One region of the Flavitalea sp. genome, then DNA from elsewhere that is predicted to be linked to it. Evidence: riboswitches for the same ligand, from Rfam matches in the RefSeq annotation. Region 1 holds a riboswitch; each other region holds the start of a gene.

Region 1 (7,061 bases):
CTACCGCAGACCCTTTATTTATTCAGGATCTATTCAAAAAAAACAGCAACACAGGAGAATACAACTGCATTGCTGAGACTATATAAATGTGAAACCGGCCTGGTTTGAAATTAGCTAATTATTTCGTCATGACTAAAAGTGGCTTTCCTTTTTCTACCACATAAGTAGCGAGCTCTGCCGCGTTACCTGTGCCGACGTTCTTTGCAGAATGTATTGTTCCAGCCGGAATAAATAAAACTTCGCCCGCCTTAAGTGTCACAGGTGGCTTGCCCGCTACCTGGTATTCAAATACGCCTTCAATAACATATATAATTTCTTCACCAGGGTGAGAGTGTTTGCCGAACGCAGTTCCTGCATCGAAGTCAACCCGAACCTGCACCACCTCCCGGCCAGGAGCACTAAGATCATAACGCTGCAGGTCGATACGTTTGATTCCGGGTTGCTGTGCCAACCCTAAACCCGGAATCGAAACCGCGACTAAAGTTATCGCAAGAACATAGTTGATGAAACCTTTAAACTTTATCATTTTTATTCATTAAGATCTGAAAAAATATTTATTAGTTTATTTTCTTTAAAGCGGAGATCAGGTGTTTAAAATTTTCCATTATTGAAATTTTATTTCGTCAGATTAAGACTTCCTAAATCCCGACATTTTTATATTTGAGACTTCGAAAAAAAAACCGGACTTTTTTATGCCCGGTTAATATTCTACACCAGGTTAATCTCAACCTTGACGTTCCCTGAAATCGCTTTTGAATACGGACATGTTTGATGTGCCTTTTCTACAATTTGCTGTGCTATTTCTCTATCCAACCCGGGCAGACTTATATTGAGGCGTGCCTGCAGCACATACCCTCCATTTTCTAAACAGAGATCAACCTCCGCATCAATTGCGGTATCTACTGGAATTGTTGTCCGCATTTTGCGTGCAGCAATATCCATTGCTCCTTCAAAACAGGCCGACCATCCGGCGGCAAATAACTGTTCAGGATTGGTTCCGCTTTTACCTGAGCCTGGAGGTGCTAATTTAATTTCCAGGCTGCCATCTGAGCTTTTTGCAACACCATTTTCACGCCCCCCGGTTGTATGTGTTTTTGCAGTATATAATACTTTGGTTGATTGCTTAACGGTGTCCATTGTGTTATTTTTTATTGATTAATATTTATGATAAAGTCTGAAGCGATGATTAACTGCTTTATTTTCTCAGTTAATAAAATTTTTAGGGTACGGATTAGCCTTTGTGTTTATTGTCCTTGTAAATACTTATGATGCTTCCACCCTATCATCGTACTAACGTAGAGACTTAAACGCAGCACGTAATTCTGAAGCAAAAAGATCCGGGTACTCCCACATTGCAAAGTGGCCACCACGTTCGGCTTCGCGAAAGTAAATGAGATTGGGAAAAGCCTTCCTTGCCCATGACTCCTGTGCCCGGATAACCTCATCAGGAAAAACGGTGATCGCAACTGGTATCCTGATCTCGTTTGTTTTTTGATCAGCTGCGCTTATTAAGTTTTTGCCGCGATTTTCCCAGTATATTCTTGATGATGAAGCCAGGGTGTTCGTGAGCCAATACAATGAAAAATTGTCGAGCACATCATCGATCGAAGGGGATTGCTTAGGATCCTTGCCAAATGTCCATTTATCGAAACCACCATGTACCAGCATCCATCCTGCGAGCCCGGCTGGTGAGTCAGTAAGTCCGTAGCCAACAGCCTGCGGCCGCGCGCCCATCATCACCAGGTAGGATAAGCCACCGTTTTGGAGAAAATTTCCGAGGTCACCAATAGCTGCGCGTTCTTTCTCTGTGAACTCCGCAGGAACGGGTGCACCACCGAGAACCGCACCGACTTCGTTGGTTATTGCTGCCGGTAAGTTTGTATGGATACCAAGTAATCCGGCCGGAGCCTGACGACCCATCGCCTCTACAACCCCCGCACCCCAGTCGCCGCCTTGTGCAACATAACGTGAATAACCAATGCGCTTCATAAGAACATCCCAGGTACGGCCAATACGTTCAAGACCCCAGCCTGCCTCGATTGGCCGGCCTGAGAATCCAAAACCCGGAAGGGATGGGATCACAACATCGAAGGCGTCTTCTGCACTACCGCCATATTTAACTGGATCTGTCAGGGGATCAATGAGCTTGATTTGCTCGAAAACCGAGCCAGGCCAGCCGTGGGTTATGATCAGTGGCAGTGCATTAGCATGGCGCGACTTAACATGTATGAAGTGAATATCCACCCCATCAATCTTTGTCATGAACTGGGGGAAAGCATTGAGTTTTGCTTCACCTTTGCGCCAGTCGTATTCGTTTCCCCAATAGCGTACCAGTTCCTGGAGCTTGGCCAGCTGTACTCCCTGCGATTGATCAGCTACAGTTTCTTTGTCGGGCCATCGTGTAGTTTGAATACGCCTCCGAAGATCCTTTAGGTCTGTTTTCGGTATCTCGACATGAAAGGGACGGATAGTCTCCACAGAAGGCATACTCGTATGTGATACGCCCTGGGCGTTGCCGATTGTACCTTGAAAAGCCAGTGCACTACTGAGCATGCTACTGGCAAGAATGTTTGAAGTTTTTTTCATTGTTGATAATTTTTTATTTCAGATATTAAAATTATCACAGTACAGACCCTATCTCCAAGCACCAAACAGTCTGCCGGTCAAACAAGGCATTAAAATGGACATTATAGTTCCCGAAAAGTTTATTTCAACTTAAATCCATACACGCAGTGCCTGCAGCCATTATTACAACAATGGCCCCTCAGTATATGATATAACTCCGTGAATATCCAGCATCCGTTTTCTTTGTAGTAATGCAGGCCTTCGATCAACAACTCCTTTTGGCCCGGAAAACTATGTCCTTTCGCGACTTTTACCTGGTTGTTAATTTGGTCCAGGCAATTCCGGCAAAGACAATCATAAAATGTTTTTTCCAAAAAAGACCGCGCTTCTACTGTAAGGTCAACAGTGTTGCATTGACATTGCTGGATGTCTCCGATCTTGCAAGTGAAGCTGGCATTGCAACGAGGGCAATATTTTTCTTCATGTTTTGAATTCATCGTTCAATTCCTGGTATTGAATTTTTAAAATGGACAGCGCAGGGCTGTTATTAAAGCCCCTGCGATTTGCAGGGGCTTTTCTTTTGCATAATCCGTGGAAACCAAATCCCGAAGAATTGGCTGCATGTATTTTTATGAAATCATTATTAAGCAACCGGAACTTTCACCGCCTCACGCAATTCTTTTGCGGCATTTACCATCTCCATTAACGCTTTTTTTGTTTCGTCCCAATGTCTTGTCTTCAACCCGCAATCGGGGTTTATCCAAAGCTGATCTGCAGGCACTACAGCCTTTGCTTTTTCCATCAGAGCTATCATTTCTGCCTTTGATGGAACTCTTGGTGAATGGATATCATACACGCCAGGGCCAATTTCATTTGGATATTTGAAGTCGGCAAAAGCATCCAATAATTCCATTTGCGACCGGCTGCATTCTATGGTAATAACATCAGCGTCCATATCGGCAATGTTTTGGATGATGTCATTGAATTCAGAATAACACATGTGTGTATGAATCTGTGTATCATCTGTTACACCGCTGGCAGATATTTTAAAGGCACGAACCGCCCATTGCAAATACTCCTGCCAATTCTCTTTACGAAGGGGCAAACCTTCGCGGATAGCAGGCTCATCAATCTGTATAATTTTTATACCTGCTTTTTCCAGATCAACCACCTCATCACGAATAGCCAATGCAATCTGGGTGCAGGTTTCGCTGCGTGGCTGGTCGTTGCGGACGAAGCTCCATTGTAGGATGGTAACCGGCCCGGTCAGCATTCCTTTTACCCATTGTTTGGTAAGTGATTGTGCAAAAGAAGTCCAACGTAATGTCATCGGTGCCGACCTGCTGACATCGCCAAAAATGATTGGGGGTTTTACGCAGCGGCTGCCGTAACTCTGTACCCAGCCATTCTTAGAAAATGTAAATCCCTCCAGTTGTTCACCAAAATATTCAACCATATCGTTACGTTCAAACTCACCATGTACCAAAACGTCGATGCCTGTTTCTTCCTGCCAGCGGATTGCCTTTATCGTTTCTTTTGCAATCAGCTCATCGTACTGCTCTTGTGTAAGTTCACCCTTTTTTAAGTTAGCTCTCCAGCTTCTAACCTCGGTTGTTTGTGGAAACGAACCTATTGTGGTTGTTGGAAACAAGGGTAAACGAAGTGCTTTATGTTGAGCTATTTTTCTTATCGAAAAATCGTTTGTACGCTTTGTATCATTTTCAGTGATTGCGGCAACACGTTGCTTTACCTCCTGGTTATGAATAAGGGTGGAAGTTTTCCGGCTTTCATTTGCTTTTAGATTTTCCCGCCATTTGATATTCGCCGCTTCAGTATTTTCTTTATTTGCCAGTTGTTTCAGTGTTACCACCTCGTCAATTTTTTGTTTAGCAAATGCAAGCCATTGTTTTATTTCCGGGGTCAGCGTTTCGTTGTTTGTTTCCAGATCCAGGTCGCAAGGCGAATGAATCAGTGAACAAGACGGAGCTATCCAAACTCTGGCAGAACCTATTTTTTCAACTGCTTTATCAATAAATGTAAGGGATTGTTGAAAATTATTTTTCCAGATATTTCTACCATCAACAACACCTAATGAAAGATTTGTTTTTGTCTTTACAAAATCAGTCGCTAAGATATCGTCTAACTGTGATGGACAGCGTACCAGGTCAAGATGGATGGTTTGTACGGGAAGGCCCAATACTGTTTGCAGATTGTTGCCATAACATTCAAAATAACTAGCTAAAATGATGTGCAGGTGAGGAAACTTATTTTTAATTTCCTGATATGTTTTGACAATTACCGTTCTTTCAGCTTCGCTTAAATCCAATGATAAACAGGGCTCATCAAACTGCACATAATGAACATTCGTTTCATCCAGATTTTTCAGTATTTCCAGGTAAACGGGCAATAAATTTTTAATCAATTCAAGTCTGTGAAAACCGCTTTCTTTTTCTTTACCAAGCAGCAAATACGATATTGGTCCCAACAACACAGGTTTTGCATTAATCTCATTTTGTTTTGCTTCTAAAAATTCTGACCGTATTTTGTTTGAATACAAGGTAAATTTCTGATTGGCAGTAAATTCAGGAACTATATAATGATAATTGGTATCGAACCATTTTGTCATTTCCATAGCGGTGATATCAAAGCCATCTTTTTGATAGCCTCTTGCCATCGCAAAGAGCAAATCGATATCGTTCAATTGCTTTGCTTCAACCAATGAATGATACCTTTCCGGGATTGCACCAACCATAATACTTGTATCAAGCACCTGGTCGTAATAAGAAAAATCGTTGCAAGGTACCAGGTCAATGCCTGCGTCTTTTTGTAATAGCCAATTCTGCAGGCGGATTGTCTTGCCCGTCTGTAATAATTGTTGTAAAGGAATTTTGCCCGACCAATAGAGTTCAGATGCTTTTTTTAATTCCCTTTGGCTGCCTATCCTCGGGTAGCCTAAGTTGTGCGTTTGCATGTTTTGCTTTTAAAATGAAAAAATCAGTTTAAAGCTCTTTTGCTAAACCTCGCAATGTTTTATGTCAGGAAGGTGAATCGAATCAGGCACACATAAAAAGGCACAAGAATGCCTGGATAATTATATGTACATCAATTGACATCCCGCTTCATTCCACGAAAGCATTGTCAATACGAAAAGGCAGGTCTCCTGACTTGTAACATTTTTACCGTCCTTCCCACACCGGTTAACCGGGCAGTGGACAACAAGGATAAAAATTGTTTGTGTTACTTACAGTTGCGGGACAGCTTGTGATTCGCACACAATTCCCTATTAATTTACATTAAGTAAAACCTTATCCGCATGATGAAGAAATATAGTAAAGAACTTATTCAAGGCAAATTTACATGATTATTAAACACAGATTGTAACAAGTTTTTCGCTATGATGACTCAAGCTTCTCACAAAAATCTAATTCCTCAATACTCAACCCTAAATTAAGCATAGCCGGGAGCGGACATTTTTGTATCAGAAACGAACAGGTTCCAATCTAACTAATCTGCAAGTCATTAACTATCAAATGATCCCTTTTCGGTGCCAATTTTGTTGCTCAATTAAAACCTTGTTTAATTTATCACCAGGTATTTATATATAAAGCCCATGTTATGTTTCATAATTATTTAAAGATCGCATTGAGAACCCTTTCACGTTCAAAAGGATACTCATTCATTAATATAGGTGGCCTTGCCGCAGGTATGGCCATCGCCATTCTTATTGGTTTATGGATGTACGATGAGCTGTCCTTTAACCAGCACTATAAGAACTACAACAAGATTGCGCAGGTAATGAATAAAGGGCGTTTTGCTGGCCGTGGATTTGCATCGGCAGCGTTGCCACGACCTTTGGAGGCAGAACTACGCAACAAGTATGGCCGGGATTTTAAATACATAGTCATGTCCCGGTGGAATGAATCTCATGTTCTTTCAGCAGCTGAAGTCGCAATCTCCAGGGTGGCAGGTTTATGCAGCCGGATGCCCCTGATATGCTTTCTTTGGAAATGCTTAGCGGCACCCGTTCCGGACTCAGGGATCCATCCTCAATACTTCTCTCCGCCTCTACTGCAAAAGCATTGTTTGGTGACGCCGATCCTTTGAACAGGATGATGCGAATAGACAACCAGATGGATGTAAAAGTAACTGGCGTTTATAAGGACCTGCCTCATAATACGGAATTCAGTAGCATGAAGTTTCTTTCATCGTGGGATCTTCTTTTGTCGCATAACAAGTGGATGATGGATGGAACAGATTGGGGAAACAGTTCGTTTCTTATATATGTGCAGCTACAGCCAAATGCCGGTTTCGCGGAGGTCTCTGAAAGAATAAAAAATGCTACCTATGACAATGCTGTTATTGATAAAAAGTTTAATATCCGGACATTTCTAAATCCTATGAGCCGCTGGCATTTGTATTCAGACTGGAAGGAAGATATAAATGTGGGCGGACGCATACAGATTGTGTGGCTATTCTGCATTATCGGTGTCTTTGTG
Region 2 (7,061 bases), on a different contig from region 1:
AAGGATCTTGAAAAAAATGCTGTTTCTGATAATGATGTAGTGATAGGTATAGCCGCGAGCGGGTCAACTCCTTATGTTGCGGGTGCGTTAAGAATTGCGCGGGAAAATAATATTGTAACAGGTTGTATTGTGTGTAATCCCGGAAGTGAAGTGGCAAAGCATACTGATTACCCCATAGAGGTGACCGTAGGTCCTGAGTTTGTTACGGGCAGTACAAGAATGAAGAGCGGTACTGCGCAAAAGCTTATACTGAATATGATCTCCACAGCCGTTATGATCCGGTTGGGAAGAGTGGAGGATAACAGGATGGTCAATATGCAGATCAGTAATGATAAGCTGCTGGACCGGGGTGTAAAAATGCTGATGGAGAAATGGGGACTTAGTGATTACGCAGTTGCCAAAGACATATTATTGAAATACGGTAACATTCCTTCTGCTCTTAAGCATTTGCAGGAAGACCATAAGACTAAATAAACAGAAATAATAACCAGGTACCATATCAACTATCAATGGATATTCAGGGAGTTCATAATTATAAGAGACAAATTATCATCATTGGATTTTTTTTCTTCATATTCGGCTTTATCACCTGGGTGAATGGTGCGTTGATCCCTTACCTTAGAATAGCCTGCGAACTTGAAGAGTGGATGACTTACCTGGTGACGTTTGCTTTTTATATCTCCTACACCATCATGGCCTTTCCCTCAGGGCGATTGATAAATAAAACGGGAATGATCACGGCGATGCGGTTGGGTTTGATCGTTATGGCATTTGGTTGTCTCCTGTTCATACCTGCAGCTTTAACCCGCACATATGCCATCTTCCTGGTTGGCCTGTTCGTGGTGGGTATAGGTCTTACCTTGCTTCAAACAGCGTTGAATCCCTACATCACTATTCTTGGTCCGGTGAACAGTGCAGCTCAACGTATCAGCATGATGGGCATTTTCAATAAAACTGCCGGTATGCTGGCTCCACTTCTTCTGGGAGCTATCATATTTAAAGACGCTGATGAGTTTATGAAAGAACTGGCTGTATTGAGTGCTGCTGAAAAAACCATAAAACTGGATATTCTGGCCAGAGCTGTGATCTTACCTTATTGCCTTATAGCCCTGCTGTTGATCCTGGTAGCTTATGCGCTTAAATATGCACATCTTCCCGAGATCAATCCGGAATCTGAAACCGGTAATGGCCGTCTATCAGATATTAAGAAAGCTCCCGGATCTTCAATGAATCTTGTGATGGGCTTTATAGCAATTTTCTGTGCCGTAGGAGTGGAGGTGATCGCCGGAGATACAATAGGTAATTATGGCCTTTATCATGAATTAAGCTTTGATTTTTCAAAAGGTCTCACTTCATATACCCTTGCGGCGATGATGGCTGGATATATACTCGGAGTAATAGTCATACCAAAATTCATCACTCAGGAAAGAGCTTATTTGTATTGTTCCATAGCTGGAATTGCAGTAACAATTTTAATTATAATCATTCCGGGAAGATCATCTGTTTTTTTCGTGGCCCTTCTCGGGGCAGTGAATGCATTGATGTGGCCCGCTATATGGCCGACGGCGTTGCAGGGCCTGAAGGGTAGAAGTCTTAACAGGGGTTCATCAATATTGATTATGGGTATCGCAGGCGGAGCAATCATGCCATTGCTATATGGATGGATGGCGGAAATTTCTGACAATCAAACTGCGTATTGGGTGCTATTACCCTGTTACTTTTTTAGTATCTGTTATTGTATCAGATCCATATTACAAACCCGAAAGCGTAACAAGCTCAACGTTTCGCTTTATTCGGAATAGCTGAATAAGACTTCAAATAAAATAATAGAAATGATATTGATCACGGACAGTGGATCTACCAAAGCGCATTGGTGCCTGGTAAACGATGGCAATGATATATATGTCAATACTCAGGGAATAAGTCCTTATTTTCAAACAAGCTTTGACATATGTGAAATTTTAAAGCTTGAACTTCTTGTCAAGCTTCCCGAACAAGCCAGGATTACAAGGATTTATTATTACGGAACCGGTTGTAATTCCAAAGCCAATATCGAAGTAGTTGATATTGCTTTAAAGGCGATATTTCCGGAAGCGGTAATTTCTATAACACATGACCTGATGGCTGCTTCCCGGGCGCTTTGCGGAAACGATAAAGGAATAGTATCCATAATGGGCACAGGCTCTAACTCCTGTTTTTATGATGGTAAGGATATTACATGGAATAAGCCGGGGTTGGGTTATGTTTTGGGCGATGAGGGAAGCGGGGCCTATCTTGGGAAGATATTATTGCAACATTATCTCTACAACGAATTTCCTGAGGAGCTTAAAAACAGTTTTGAACAGGACAATGATAACAACTATGCAAGGATTCTTGAAGGGGTATATAAAAGCTCTTTACCAAACAGATACCTTGCTTCGTTTTCCTATTTTCTTGCAAAGAATCGGGGTCATGAATTCATTGAAAAAATCCTGAAAAATGGGCTGAATGATTTTTTTGTTCGTCATATTCTTGATTGCGTCCGGCAGTGTGAGGCACCTCTTTATTTTACCGGCGGAATCGCATGGAACTACAGAGATATAGTAGCTGGCTTATGCGAAGAGCATGATTTAACTTTCGGTCGCATTACCAGGTATCCGATGGTTGATCTTGTTAAATTTCATCGAACGTAGAACAGGTAACATCGACCCAATACTTAAGGGCTAATAAAAAATCAATTTGTCTGATTGTTCTTAAAAGCTACATTTGCTGCGGAACGGTTTCCTGCTTCAAAGCATGGGATTAAAAGGGAATCCGGTGTAATTCCGGGACTATCCCCGTAGCTGTAAGCTCCTTCATATGTTGTTCAATCTTCAAGCCACTTTGGCGCCAAGGCGCTATGGGAAGGCAATGAACAATGGAGTAAGTCAGAAGACCTGCCGCACCAGAAACAATCATTCAGGGTGAAAGGCAGCAGATGTAGAAGCCGTGAGGCATTTATATTTTCAATCTTTTTTATAACCGGGAGCAGTCACAAAAAAATTTACAATGATCGCCTCATCCTTTTTACCGGCTGCTACCCAGATGATATATGACATGGGCCTTCAGCATTTGTTGCAGGGTGTAACCTTTGAGTGCCCGGCTGTGGCACTGGCAGAGAAACAGAAAGTAGTGCGTTGTGTGATGGAAGGGAAAAATTACACCAGCCTGGAGATAGACAAGGTATTTTCTGCCAGCAAAGCGCAGGGTAAAAGCTTATACTATGTCGAAGAAACAATGCTGGAACGGATAGCACCCGATATTATTTTTACACAGGACACCTGCGAGGTTTGCCAGATAGATACCAAATGCACAGCGGCAGCAGTAGCTAAATTGACCAAACAGCCTCGCATAATACCGCTAACGCCGAATAACCTTGATGATGTGTACCAGACAGCAGTTACCATCGCTACTGCTCTGGGTCATGAAGAAGCGGCCTATACCTATTTGGCTTCGTTACAAAAAAGAACATCGGTTTTGCTTGATATACTCCGGCAACACCAGATGCCGCTTAAAAGAGTAATGATGATGGAATGGATCGATCCTATCTACAATTGCGGGCACTGGATACCATTCCAGGTGGCTATGGCTGGTGGTATTGATATGTTGGGCAATCCCGCCGGAGACAGCATCGTTACCCCCTGGGATAAAATTATAAAATACAATCCCGAAGTATTGGTGATTGCTCCCTGTGGTTTTCACCAGGAAAGGGCGCTACAGGAAATACACCTGCTGGAGCAAAGGGCAAATTGGGATGAAATAGCTGCTGTTAAAACAAAACAGGTTTACATCGCAGATTTTGATCTGTTCACTCAACCTTCGGCCGCGGGACTGGTAGATGGCATTGAATTGTTAGCTGCTTTGTTTCATCCTGCATTGTTTACAATGCCAAATCATCTGCAGGAAAAATCAGCTCCGCTGTATCCTTCGTATTCGTTACAAGAGTCTTGAACGAGAATAATTATCACCGGGGTATTGAGTGTTGATATTTATAACAGGAGTATTGAATGATATATTTATAAAAGGAGTATTGAATGGTGTTATTAATATCAGGTGGTGCCATGAGCGTGAAAATTAAAGCAGGTCTCTATGAATAAAATACCTGCCATATTCAGCTGGAGTGGTGGAAAGGACAGCAGCTATGCGTTGCACAAAATACGGCAAGAGGGTTTGTATGAAGTGAAGTACCTGCTCAGTACAATCAATGGTCATTACAAAAGGCTTAGTATGCATGGTGTCAGGGAAGAATTAATCGATGCCCAGGCTGACAGCATCGGCATACCAATACTGAAAGCCTACGTCTATGAAGCCAGCAATGCAGAATATGAGGAGCAGATGCAGACTATATTGCAGAAAGCAAAAGCAGAAAAAATATACCATGTAATTTTCGGGGATATTTTTTTGGAAGATCTGAGGCAGTACCGGGAAAATAAAATGGCAGCTTTGGATATGTATTGCGTGTTCCCGCTCTGGAAGATGGAAACCCTTGGGATTGTCGATGATTTCATTGGCAAAGGATTTAAGACCGTTACCTGCTGTATAAATGATGGTTACCTCGATGAAACCTGGTGCGGTCGGATAATAGATAATGATTTTATATCAGAATTGCCCTCAACTGTAGATCCCTGCGGGGAGAATGGCGAATTCCATTCCTTTTGTTTTGAGGCGCCTTTTTTTAATAAGGCCATCAGCATCGTCACCGGTGAAAAAACATATAAGGCTTTGGAAATAAAACTGTCTGATCATCCGACCCAGGTCCCGGATGTCGGCACAAAAGGTTTCTGGTTTTGTGATCTCTTATTGAGCCCTTAAAACCTTGATGAGAGAAAATTTATACCTTTTAATAGATTCACTCTCCTTTTACTACTGTTTTTGATAACAACAAAAGCGGGTCAGCTAATTAAGCATTCTGTACTCATTTGGCGATTGACCAACGCGTTGTTTAAACAAACGGGTGAAATGTTGAGGATACTTAAATCCTAATTCGTAGGCGATCTGGCTAACTGATTTGCTTTGGTCGTATACTCTCTCTTTGGCTATTTCAATCACCTTCGATTGTATGTAGTCCTGTGCTGTTTTTCCTGTTTCCTTTTTTACCAGGTCGCCAAAATATCCAGGCGACAAATGAAATTCGTTGGCACAGTAGCTACTGAAGGCAGACCAATGGTTTGAGGTTTGTCTGTTGCAAAATATTCATTCAACAATTGCTCAAATCTTTCTAAGATCCCTTTATGAACCTGGTCACGGGTAATAAACTGGCGATCATAAAAACGAATGCAATAATTTAAAAGTAGTTCGATCGTGGATGCGATCAATCTCCTGCTGTGCTTATCTATGGCATGTTCCAGTTCATACTGAATTTTAGAAAAACAATCCAGGATGATTTTTCTTTCGCGTTCGGAAATATGAAGTGATTCGTTTGATTGATAACCGAAAAAAGTATAGTCCTGGATATGGCGCCCCAGTGATGTGCCAGGTATCAAATCGGGATGGAAGACCAGGGCATAACCTTTTGGTTGATACGTTTCACCATTGCTGTTCACGCCTGCCACCTGCCCGGGTGCAAGGAAAACCAATGTGCCTTCCTGGTAGTCATAATTGTGACGCCCATAAACCATATCCCCACATTTTACATCTTTTAAGAATATAGTATAGAAGCCAAAATACATCCGGGAACCCTGTCGGGGACTTGCCTTTGATAAATCGACAACACTAACCAGCGGATGGAGTGTTTCGTTATTGTTGAATACATTGTAATCATTGATTGTTTCAAACCGGCGCAGGTCATCCATATAAGGAGTTTTTAAAGGAATCAAAGTTACCGTTTTCTGCATCCGGTAATTGAAGCGCTTGTAGTAATCAGCGATATTGGTAAGTAAAACCGTAATCTGTATACAGTCCAGGCAGAAAAATGCAATGACCTTTATAGGGTCGAAGCGTTAGTCTATACTGACTGGAACAACATCAGCTAAATCACGAAAACTGCCATGAAGATTACGACAATCGTCCTTCGCACAAAACACTGCAGTTGAACAGGAAATCAGGGATCTCTCCAAAGCAAAGTGGCAGTGGATGGCAGATAAGAATGTCGATAAGCTGGCCTCACTTTTCCACGACAAATCAAAATTTGTCCATATGAGTAGTACCTGGAAAAAGAAGGAGGAGTTTGATATCATAAAAACCGGCAGCATATGGTACAAGAAAGCTGATGTCCATGATGTTGTGGTAGAAATTAGTGACGCCGTGACTCAATTTACCATTACCGAAGTCTATAAAAACAAGAGAAGGAATGGAAATTGCTGACATTGACTTTTAGTAGTGTCCGGGACACCCATAAAATTGAACATTAACAGGTAAACTTATAACCTTTCAATATCTCATAAAAGGATTTACATGAACAAAAAATTTCGTAAATTATTGTGGTGTAACTATCCGTAACGCAGTTCAAAGGTTTATCGTTATCCGCCCCTTGCCAGGGATTAATCGTGGTGTTAGCAGAGTAGTGTTAAAGGAGCCATAGAGTAGCTTCAAAGAAGTCTTCGTGGGATCTTAACACAATCCGTTTTCGTTTAAATTGTAAAAACAAAAAGACTTTAAAATGGAACAATCCAAAACTGCCTGTAACAGGCGTGCATTTCTGAAATCTTCCTTTTTGGCAGGTGGGGGTCTTATGATCAGTTTCAGTATACTTCCGGGGTTGGGACTGGCAGAAAAAACGAAAGTCTTAAAAAACGTCGCAGATTGGACTGAAATAACCGGTTATGTCAAGATCACACCGGATAATATCATCAAAATCATTAATCCTAACCCAGAATTTGGACAAAATGTAATGACTTCTCTGCCCATGATTTTTGCCGAGGAGCTGGATGCAGATTGGAAAAAAGTAGTGGTAGAAATGGGACCGCACGACAGTATAAAATTAGGGCCCCAATTTACAGGCGGATCTAATTCTGTCAGGATGTACTGGAAACCATTAAGGGAAGCGGGGGCAGCAGCACGCCAGATGTTGAGAGAGGCCGCAGCCCAAACCTGGGGCGTGCCTA
Region 3 (7,061 bases), on a different contig from region 1:
CATGTGGTCACAAAGCAGGCTGCTGTGCTCTCATATATGGATGCTTTTTTCTACCTCGGCGTCATGTTCCTTATTTGTATCCCATTTGTGCTTATGGTGAAAGGGAACAGGAAACGCAAGGTAAACATAGCCGAAGCGATGCACTAGTTGTGATGCTTCTGCAACCACGCCACCGGTTGTCTGCCTTTGTGCATGACAACCGGTTTTTTATCTATTTAGCTGCCAACAAACTTTCTTTAATCGCCTTTAGCAATTCTTCATTATCACGCAGCAATATAGACTCGTTTACTGCAAGCCGGCCTATACCATCCATGAGAAAACCGGAGATTGTTATCCTGTATTTTGCCTGCATAGTATCACTGAATTTTTTTGTACTTATGTCATTCGTGAATTTCATTTGATATATATTCGAGCCGTTAGGCCAGGGAATAATTTTTAATTCAGCCAGATTATTTACCTGTGCAAATAATTCATTGGATTTTATAACAGCAGATTGAAACCTTTTTTCGAATCCATCCAAATAATGTAAAGCCATCGCCGCCTGGGGCCAGGCCTGGTACATAGTGCCACCAAAAATTTTTATCTGGTGTTCCATCTTTCCGATCAGCTCAGCGTCTCCGCAAAGAATCGCTCCTCCAGCCGCACCGAAATATTTGTACAATGAAATATATACAGTATCAAACTGATTACAATAATCCCTGACCGGAATTTTTGAATATGCCGAAGCCAGAAATAGCCTTGCCCCATCCAGATGCAGTTTAATTTTATTCTCGTGGCACCAGGAAGAGATTTTTTTGATTTCATCGAAAGGAACCTGGGCTCCATTAGCCCGCCTCACCGGGTTTTCAATGCTTACCGCACCAATGCCGGATTTGAAAACTTCTCCATCATTATGATAATCGATAGCTGCCCTAAGTTCTCCCAGGGTAAAAGCTGCTTCACCTTTTGCAAGCGGAATTAATCTCTTGTTGTGAACCGATTGTGCTGCATCTGCCTCATCACGGTAAACATGACTTGTTTCCTGCACAAAAACTTTGGTATTTGCTCCACATAAGGCAGCTATGGCAAGTTGATTCGCCATGGTTCCCGTTGGCATATAAATCGCTTTTTGTTTACCGGTAATTGCTGCGAATTTTTTCTCCAAAGCTTCTACTGATCCACCATTTCCATATGAATCTGCCTGGATGGCTGATTGTTTATTGATCAGGTCCAACCTTGAAATATAATCTCCGGCAGACATCAGCTCTTTATCAGCAACAAAATTGACTGGCGATAGCTCCGGCTGGTATACGGACCGTCGTTGCGATTTTTGTTCAGGCTGTATCCCAGGCACCTTATCTCTTTCAAAGCCCTGGTTCCTGTTAATTACTAAATTACTCATTACAGGGGCGAAAGGGATAATCCCCGGAATCATCGCGAGACTTGCTTTCCTTAGAAAATTTCTTCTATCCTCCATATGAAAATTTTATAGCACATATTACAATTTATCCGTGCAGCAGCGAAAGATTTTTTTGGTATTTACTCAAAGCAGGAATGAATGGAAACTACTGTTTTAGGATGTATATTTGCGTCCCGTATTATTTTGAATAAATCATTCCGAATAACAATCAGTATAAATTAGTTCCGGAAACAAATAGTATAAACTACATGACAAACAATAACAAACCGGTTAGAATTCTCGTGGTGGGATGTGGTAACATGGGTGCTTCACATGCAATCGCTTATACAAACATCGATGGGTTCGAAATATGCGGACTGGTTTCTACCGGGAAAAGCAAAGAAGTATTAAATGATAAGCTTGGGGGTGGGTACCCGCTTTTTACTGATTATGAAGAAGCGTTGTCGTTTACCAAACCTGATGCGGTTTGTATTTCAACCTATCCTGATACCCATGAATCCTTCGCACTATCTGCTTTTAAAAAAGGTTGTCATGTGTTTATCGAAAAACCTTTGGCAGACACGATCGCGGGAGCTGAGCGCGTTGCAAAGGCTGCGGCTGAATCAGGAAAAAAACTGGTCATTGGATATATACTTCGTTACCACCCTTCATGGATGCGGTTTATAGAACTGACACAACAAATGGGTAAACCACTGGTAATGCGGATGAACCTGAATCAGCAATCACATGGTAACATGTGGACAGTTCACAAAAATCTTATGAACAGTCTCAGTCCTATCGTTGATTGCGGTGTACATTATATAGATGTTATGTGCCAGATGACCCGTTCAAAACCGGTAAAGGTTCATGCCATTGGCGCAAGGTTGTCAAATGAAATTCCGGCCAGCAACTATAACTACGGGCAGCTTCAGTTAAAGTTTGAAGATGGATCAGTTGGATGGTATGAGGCAGGATGGGGACCTATGGTGAGTGAAACTGCTTTTTTTGTAAAAGATGTTTTTGGTCCCAAAGGCTCAGTTTCCATAATAGCTCAAAATGCCGGTGGAACGGGCAAATCAGATAATGTTGAATCACATACAAAAACAGAATCGATCCGGGTGCATCATGCCGATATAGATGCCAGCCAGGAATTCACTAAAAAAGATGAATGGATAAACCTCCTGGATGAACCGGACCATCAGGAACTTTGTAATCGGGAACAGGCGTTTTTCCTGAAAGCGATACGTGAAGACCTTGATCTGACCGATTCAATAGAAGACGGCGTAAACAGCCTTCGTATTGCCGTAGCCTGTGACGAGTCGGTAAGAACAGGGGAGATTATAACACTTAAATAAGTGCCGGTTATTCAAAGTTGATATTCATAATTCTTAACCTTCCATAAGTAAAACGCTGATTCCAATAGTTGTCTGTACAGGGTTGAATTCGACCAGCGTTTCACCATACCCCGTTAAGGTATAGGGATTCCTATTTTCTTCATAGCTAAATTTTGACGATACTGCCGGGCGGGACAAAAAGTTCAGAAAGGATCATCTTAAAAATCTATATTTGCCGCCAGTTACTGGTTCCTGGAATTTCAGATTCCAAGGATTAAAAGGGAATCCGGTTGAAAACCGGAGCTGTTCCCGCAGCTGTAAGAAGCAAACACAGCGATCACATCTACTGCCACTGTTTCTTTATTCGAAACGGGAAGGCCGCAAGATCGCGCTTCAAGCCAGAAGACCTGCCATAACAATCATCTATCACATGCTTTCGTGGAAAAAGTAGTGAGGATAATGAGTAATTAATCATGTTCATTTTGTTTAAAAGAAGTTTTTCGATTGCATATCACCATGCATTGTTTTCATTAATCAGTTTGATGAGCACAATATTTTTTATACCGTCTTTTGTAGCAGGCCAGGAAAAAGATACGGCCGCAACACTCCAGACCGTTACGATCAGCGCTGAAGGGAAACCGCAATTATTCAAGTCGATAACCCCGGTACAGGCATTTGATAAAAAGCAACTGGACAATATAAATGCATACTCAGTAGGGGATGCAGCGCGCTATTTTTCCGGGGTATTGATAAAGGATTATGGCGGTACCGGTGGACTCAAAACAATATCGGTAAGAAGCCTGGGTGCCGCTCATACCGGCATTCTCTATGACGGCATCCCGGTATCGGACCAGCAGACCGGTCAAATCGATCTTAGTCGTTTTTCGACAACTTTTATTCAGTCTTTACAATTGCACCAGGCGGGGATACAGGAAACGCTGGTGCCTGCGAGAGCTGCAGCTGCGGGAACAACAGTTGCGATTGAATCAAACACTTTTGACCTGAACCGTTCAGGTAAAACCGGATGGCAAACCGGGATAAAAGCTGGTTCGTTTGAACATATTCAACCTTTTGCCGGCTTATACCTGCCATTAAATGACAGACTGGTTTTAAGCGGAAATATTGAAGCAACCTATTCAACCGGTAATTATCCGGTGGTAGTTGATAATGGCAATCTCTCCTATAAATCGGAAAGAAATAACTCTTTTGTCCGCTCTATTCAATCAGAGGCGAATCTGGTTTATATCTTCAGCGACAGTTCAAACTGGCAAACAAAATTTGGTTCTTATTTTTCCGAAAGAGGATTGCCAGGTGCAATCGTTTTTTTCAATGACCGGTCTGTACAACAGCTTGCTAACAGCGATGTATATGCGCAAACGAGGTTTAAGTTAAAGCCCGGATTTCGTACCAACATAATCGTTTCTGCGAAATACCAGTACAATAAAACATTATATTCTGACCCCGATTACCCGAATAACCAGGGGGGGCTTAAGAATAATTACAGGCAACAGGAAATATACCTGAGTGCAGTTGCCAGTCACAGAGCCGGGAATAATTTGGTTATTTCTGCCTCATCAGACTTTGCAAATACAACTCTGAAAGCAAATACAGGCAATTATAATGCTCCGAAGCGAATCGCTGCCTGGAACAACATCTCTCTGAATTATCATAGGGGTGTATGGCAACTTAATACCTCGGTGTTGCATAACTATATTGCTGATAAAACTGATAATGCTGCGACATTATACCGCAATGAATTTACTCCGGCCGTTGCATTGAGTGTAAAGACCCGGAAAGATGGTCCGCTTATGTTCAGGGCTTTTTATAAAAAGTTGTTCCGGATGCCAACGTTTAATGACCTCTATTATAATCTCGTTGGAAACAGATCACTGAAGCCGGAATTTGCTGATCACTATAACCTTGGTGTCAGTTTTGCCAAAAGCTATAATGGGGCGATAAAAAAATTGGGGTTAAGCCTGGATGCTTATCATCTGAGGGTGAAAGACAAAATTGTCGCAGTTCCGAACAGGAACCTGTTTGTTTGGACCATGCTCAACCTGGGCGTTGTGAATATCAATGGTATTGATCTTACCACCGAACTGGATGGCAAACTGTCTCATGAAATAAACTGGTTCACAAGAGTTGCCTATACCTGGCAAAAAGCGTTGGACAAAACAGACCCGGCTTCGACAACCTATAAAAACAGAATACCTTATACACCGGACCATTCGGGTTCAGCAATGTTGTCTTTTGGTTATCGTCAATGGATGGCAGGACCCAGCCTGTTATTTTCCGGAAAGCGTTTTACCCTGGGAGAAAACAACCCATTTAACGAAATAAACGGCTGGATAACCTGTGATGTTTTTGTCTCAAAGAAATTCAGGCTGGCAGGTTCAGGCATTACAGCGAAAGTAGAAATAAATAACATCAACGATGCGCGTTATGATGTAGTGCGATATTATCCCATGCCCGGCAGGTCGTATAAAATAATTTTAACTCTTAATAATTTATAATCAAGATGAAAAAGTCAAACGTTTTTTTATTGGCCGCTGTTATTGCAATGTCCGCAGTGTCGTGTAAAAAAGATGATGTAGATGAACATGAACAACCAAAAATAACAAGGGGCCTGTATGTTTTGAATGAAGGCTTATTCAATCAAAACAATACTACACTTACATTTTACAATACATCCACCAATACAACAAGCACAGATATATTTGCAACTGCGAATGGCAGCGGATTGGGTGATACCGGGAATGATCTCATTATTTATGGATCGAAGATCTATATTGTGATGAACGGGTCAAGTTATGTGCAGGTTTCTTCGGCGGCAACTGCGAAAAGTTTACAAAAAATTGAGTTCAAAAATAATAGCGGTGCACCAAGATTACCACGTTATGCGCTGCCATATAAAAACAAAGTACTTGTTTCATCTTATGATGGCACAGTCGCAGTAATAGACACGAATTCGCTGCAGGTCGAAAAGTTTATTACTGTAGGTGCAAACCCTGAAATGATGGCAATTGCAGGGGATAAATTATTCGTTTCCAACTCAGGTGGTTTCAACAATGTTCCCGATTCAACGGTATCATTAGTCGATCTCGTAACAATGACAGAAACGCGCAAGATCGTTGTCGGAGTAAATCCCGGGGGCATTACAGCCGACGAAGCAGGCAATGTTTATGTAGCATGTACAGGCAATTATGGTACTATCAAACCCTCAATTGTAAAATTTAATTCTACAACCGGCGCAATCATCAAAAAGGCAGATACTACTGTGGGAAAGATTCGTTTTTATGATGGACAGTTATTTGTGACAGGTGGCTATCTTGGTTCAAATACTGTAAGAGTACTTAATACAACAGATTTTAAACAGGCTTCTGAAAACTTTGTAACCGACGGTACGGTAATAGTATCACCTTATGGGCTGACCATTGATAATTCTACTGGTGAAGTATTTGTAACAGATGCAAAAAATTATATTAGCTCTGGTGAAGTTTTTTGTTTTGACAAAACCGGAAAGAAGAAATATTCATTTTCAGTAAGTCCGGGAGTAAATCCTAACAGTGTAGCCATCTGGAAAGAATAACCGGCTATTGGGTCCGAAGGTTTGGGTTACTATAATAAGATGATTTGTCCAGGAAAATGGTAACTGAATCCTTACTTGCGTAGTCGAGCTCAATGATGTCTTTAATTGCCTGCTGTTTGTCGGTTGCCCGGTTGTAATATGCACGACAAATGGTATATCCCATAAAATAGCCAAGATCAGGATGTTCCGATCTTTCGCCATTATAAAGCCAGCTTGAGATCGATCTTCGCCACATTTCATTTCGAAAACGAAGTTTTAAGGTGGATTCATTATTCTGGCCATAAATCATATAATCATTAAGATTTTTCTGACGGGTTACCAGTTCCGCTATGAAGTCGGCTGAACCTTCCTGCAGGCATTGAGCAATTAAAGAGGCTCCCTTCTTTTTTTGCTGCGTATGTACATATTCGTGGATGTTTAATCCAACAATATTGCCTGATATCTGGCTACTGAACACTGAGCGCAGCCAATTGCTGAGTTCCGATGCGTCAGTGCCGGTATCAGCTGCAGCCATCTCTGCTCCAATGAGTACCATATTTTCGGTAGTGGTTCCGCCCGATTTTAAACCTCCGATTGTAAAATAAATTCCGGCGGGCTTTATTGAAGGATATAATAATCTGAACCGATCAACACTTTTTTCAATCTGTTCGACCTGTGATTTAATGGCCAGGGTATTTTTGCGGACACTTTTCCAGAAAGCAGGGTAGTCATTGATTAACCTTATATAATTCTCCGCTGAAAAGTTCCTGGCAGTCATGAA

What was found. Region 1 has a riboswitch for cobalamin ahead of metE (5-methyltetrahydropteroyltriglutamate--homocysteine S-methyltransferase). Riboswitches for the same ligand answer to the same signal wherever they lie in the genome.
Region 2: another riboswitch for cobalamin. It lies ahead of VK664_RS22180 (ABC transporter substrate-binding protein); the one in region 1 lies ahead of metE (5-methyltetrahydropteroyltriglutamate--homocysteine S-methyltransferase).
Region 3: another riboswitch for cobalamin. It lies ahead of VK664_RS21425 (TonB-dependent receptor plug domain-containing protein); the one in region 1 lies ahead of metE (5-methyltetrahydropteroyltriglutamate--homocysteine S-methyltransferase).

What each region holds. Positions count from the first base shown of each region.
Region 1 covers NZ_DATHKG010000094.1:38,549-45,609, reverse strand. Annotated here, with positions in the region: gene VK664_RS15030 (cupin domain-containing protein) at 119-526, opposite strand; gene VK664_RS15025 (organic hydroperoxide resistance protein) at 709-1,137, opposite strand; gene VK664_RS15020 (epoxide hydrolase family protein) at 1,291-2,586, opposite strand; gene VK664_RS15015 (DUF5522 domain-containing protein) at 2,706-2,993, opposite strand; gene metE (5-methyltetrahydropteroyltriglutamate--homocysteine S-methyltransferase) at 3,209-5,536, opposite strand; cobalamin riboswitch at 5,699-5,888, opposite strand; gene VK664_RS15005 (hypothetical protein) at 6,181-6,669, shown strand; gene VK664_RS15000 (ABC transporter permease) at 6,573-7,061, shown strand, end outside.
Region 2 covers NZ_DATHKG010000141.1:3,712-10,772, reverse strand. Annotated here, with positions in the region: gene murQ (N-acetylmuramic acid 6-phosphate etherase) at 1-474, shown strand, start outside; gene VK664_RS22190 (sugar MFS transporter) at 510-1,802, shown strand; gene VK664_RS22185 (N-acetylglucosamine kinase) at 1,833-2,672, shown strand; cobalamin riboswitch at 2,740-2,937, shown strand; gene VK664_RS22180 (ABC transporter substrate-binding protein) at 3,028-3,969, shown strand; gene VK664_RS22175 (Dph6-related ATP pyrophosphatase) at 4,108-4,830, shown strand; gene VK664_RS22170 (helix-turn-helix domain-containing protein) at 4,915-5,142, opposite strand; gene VK664_RS22165 (AraC family transcriptional regulator) at 5,112-5,810, opposite strand; gene VK664_RS22160 (DUF4440 domain-containing protein) at 6,058-6,321, shown strand; gene VK664_RS22155 (xanthine dehydrogenase family protein molybdopterin-binding subunit) at 6,617-7,061, shown strand, end outside.
Region 3 covers NZ_DATHKG010000136.1:5,127-12,187, reverse strand. Annotated here, with positions in the region: gene VK664_RS21440 (DHA2 family efflux MFS transporter permease subunit) at 1-147, shown strand, start outside; gene VK664_RS21435 (threonine aldolase family protein) at 212-1,456, opposite strand; gene VK664_RS21430 (Gfo/Idh/MocA family protein) at 1,648-2,733, shown strand; cobalamin riboswitch at 2,941-3,141, shown strand; gene VK664_RS21425 (TonB-dependent receptor plug domain-containing protein) at 3,255-5,225, shown strand; gene VK664_RS21420 (YncE family protein) at 5,231-6,301, shown strand; gene VK664_RS21415 (hypothetical protein) at 6,306-7,061, opposite strand, start outside.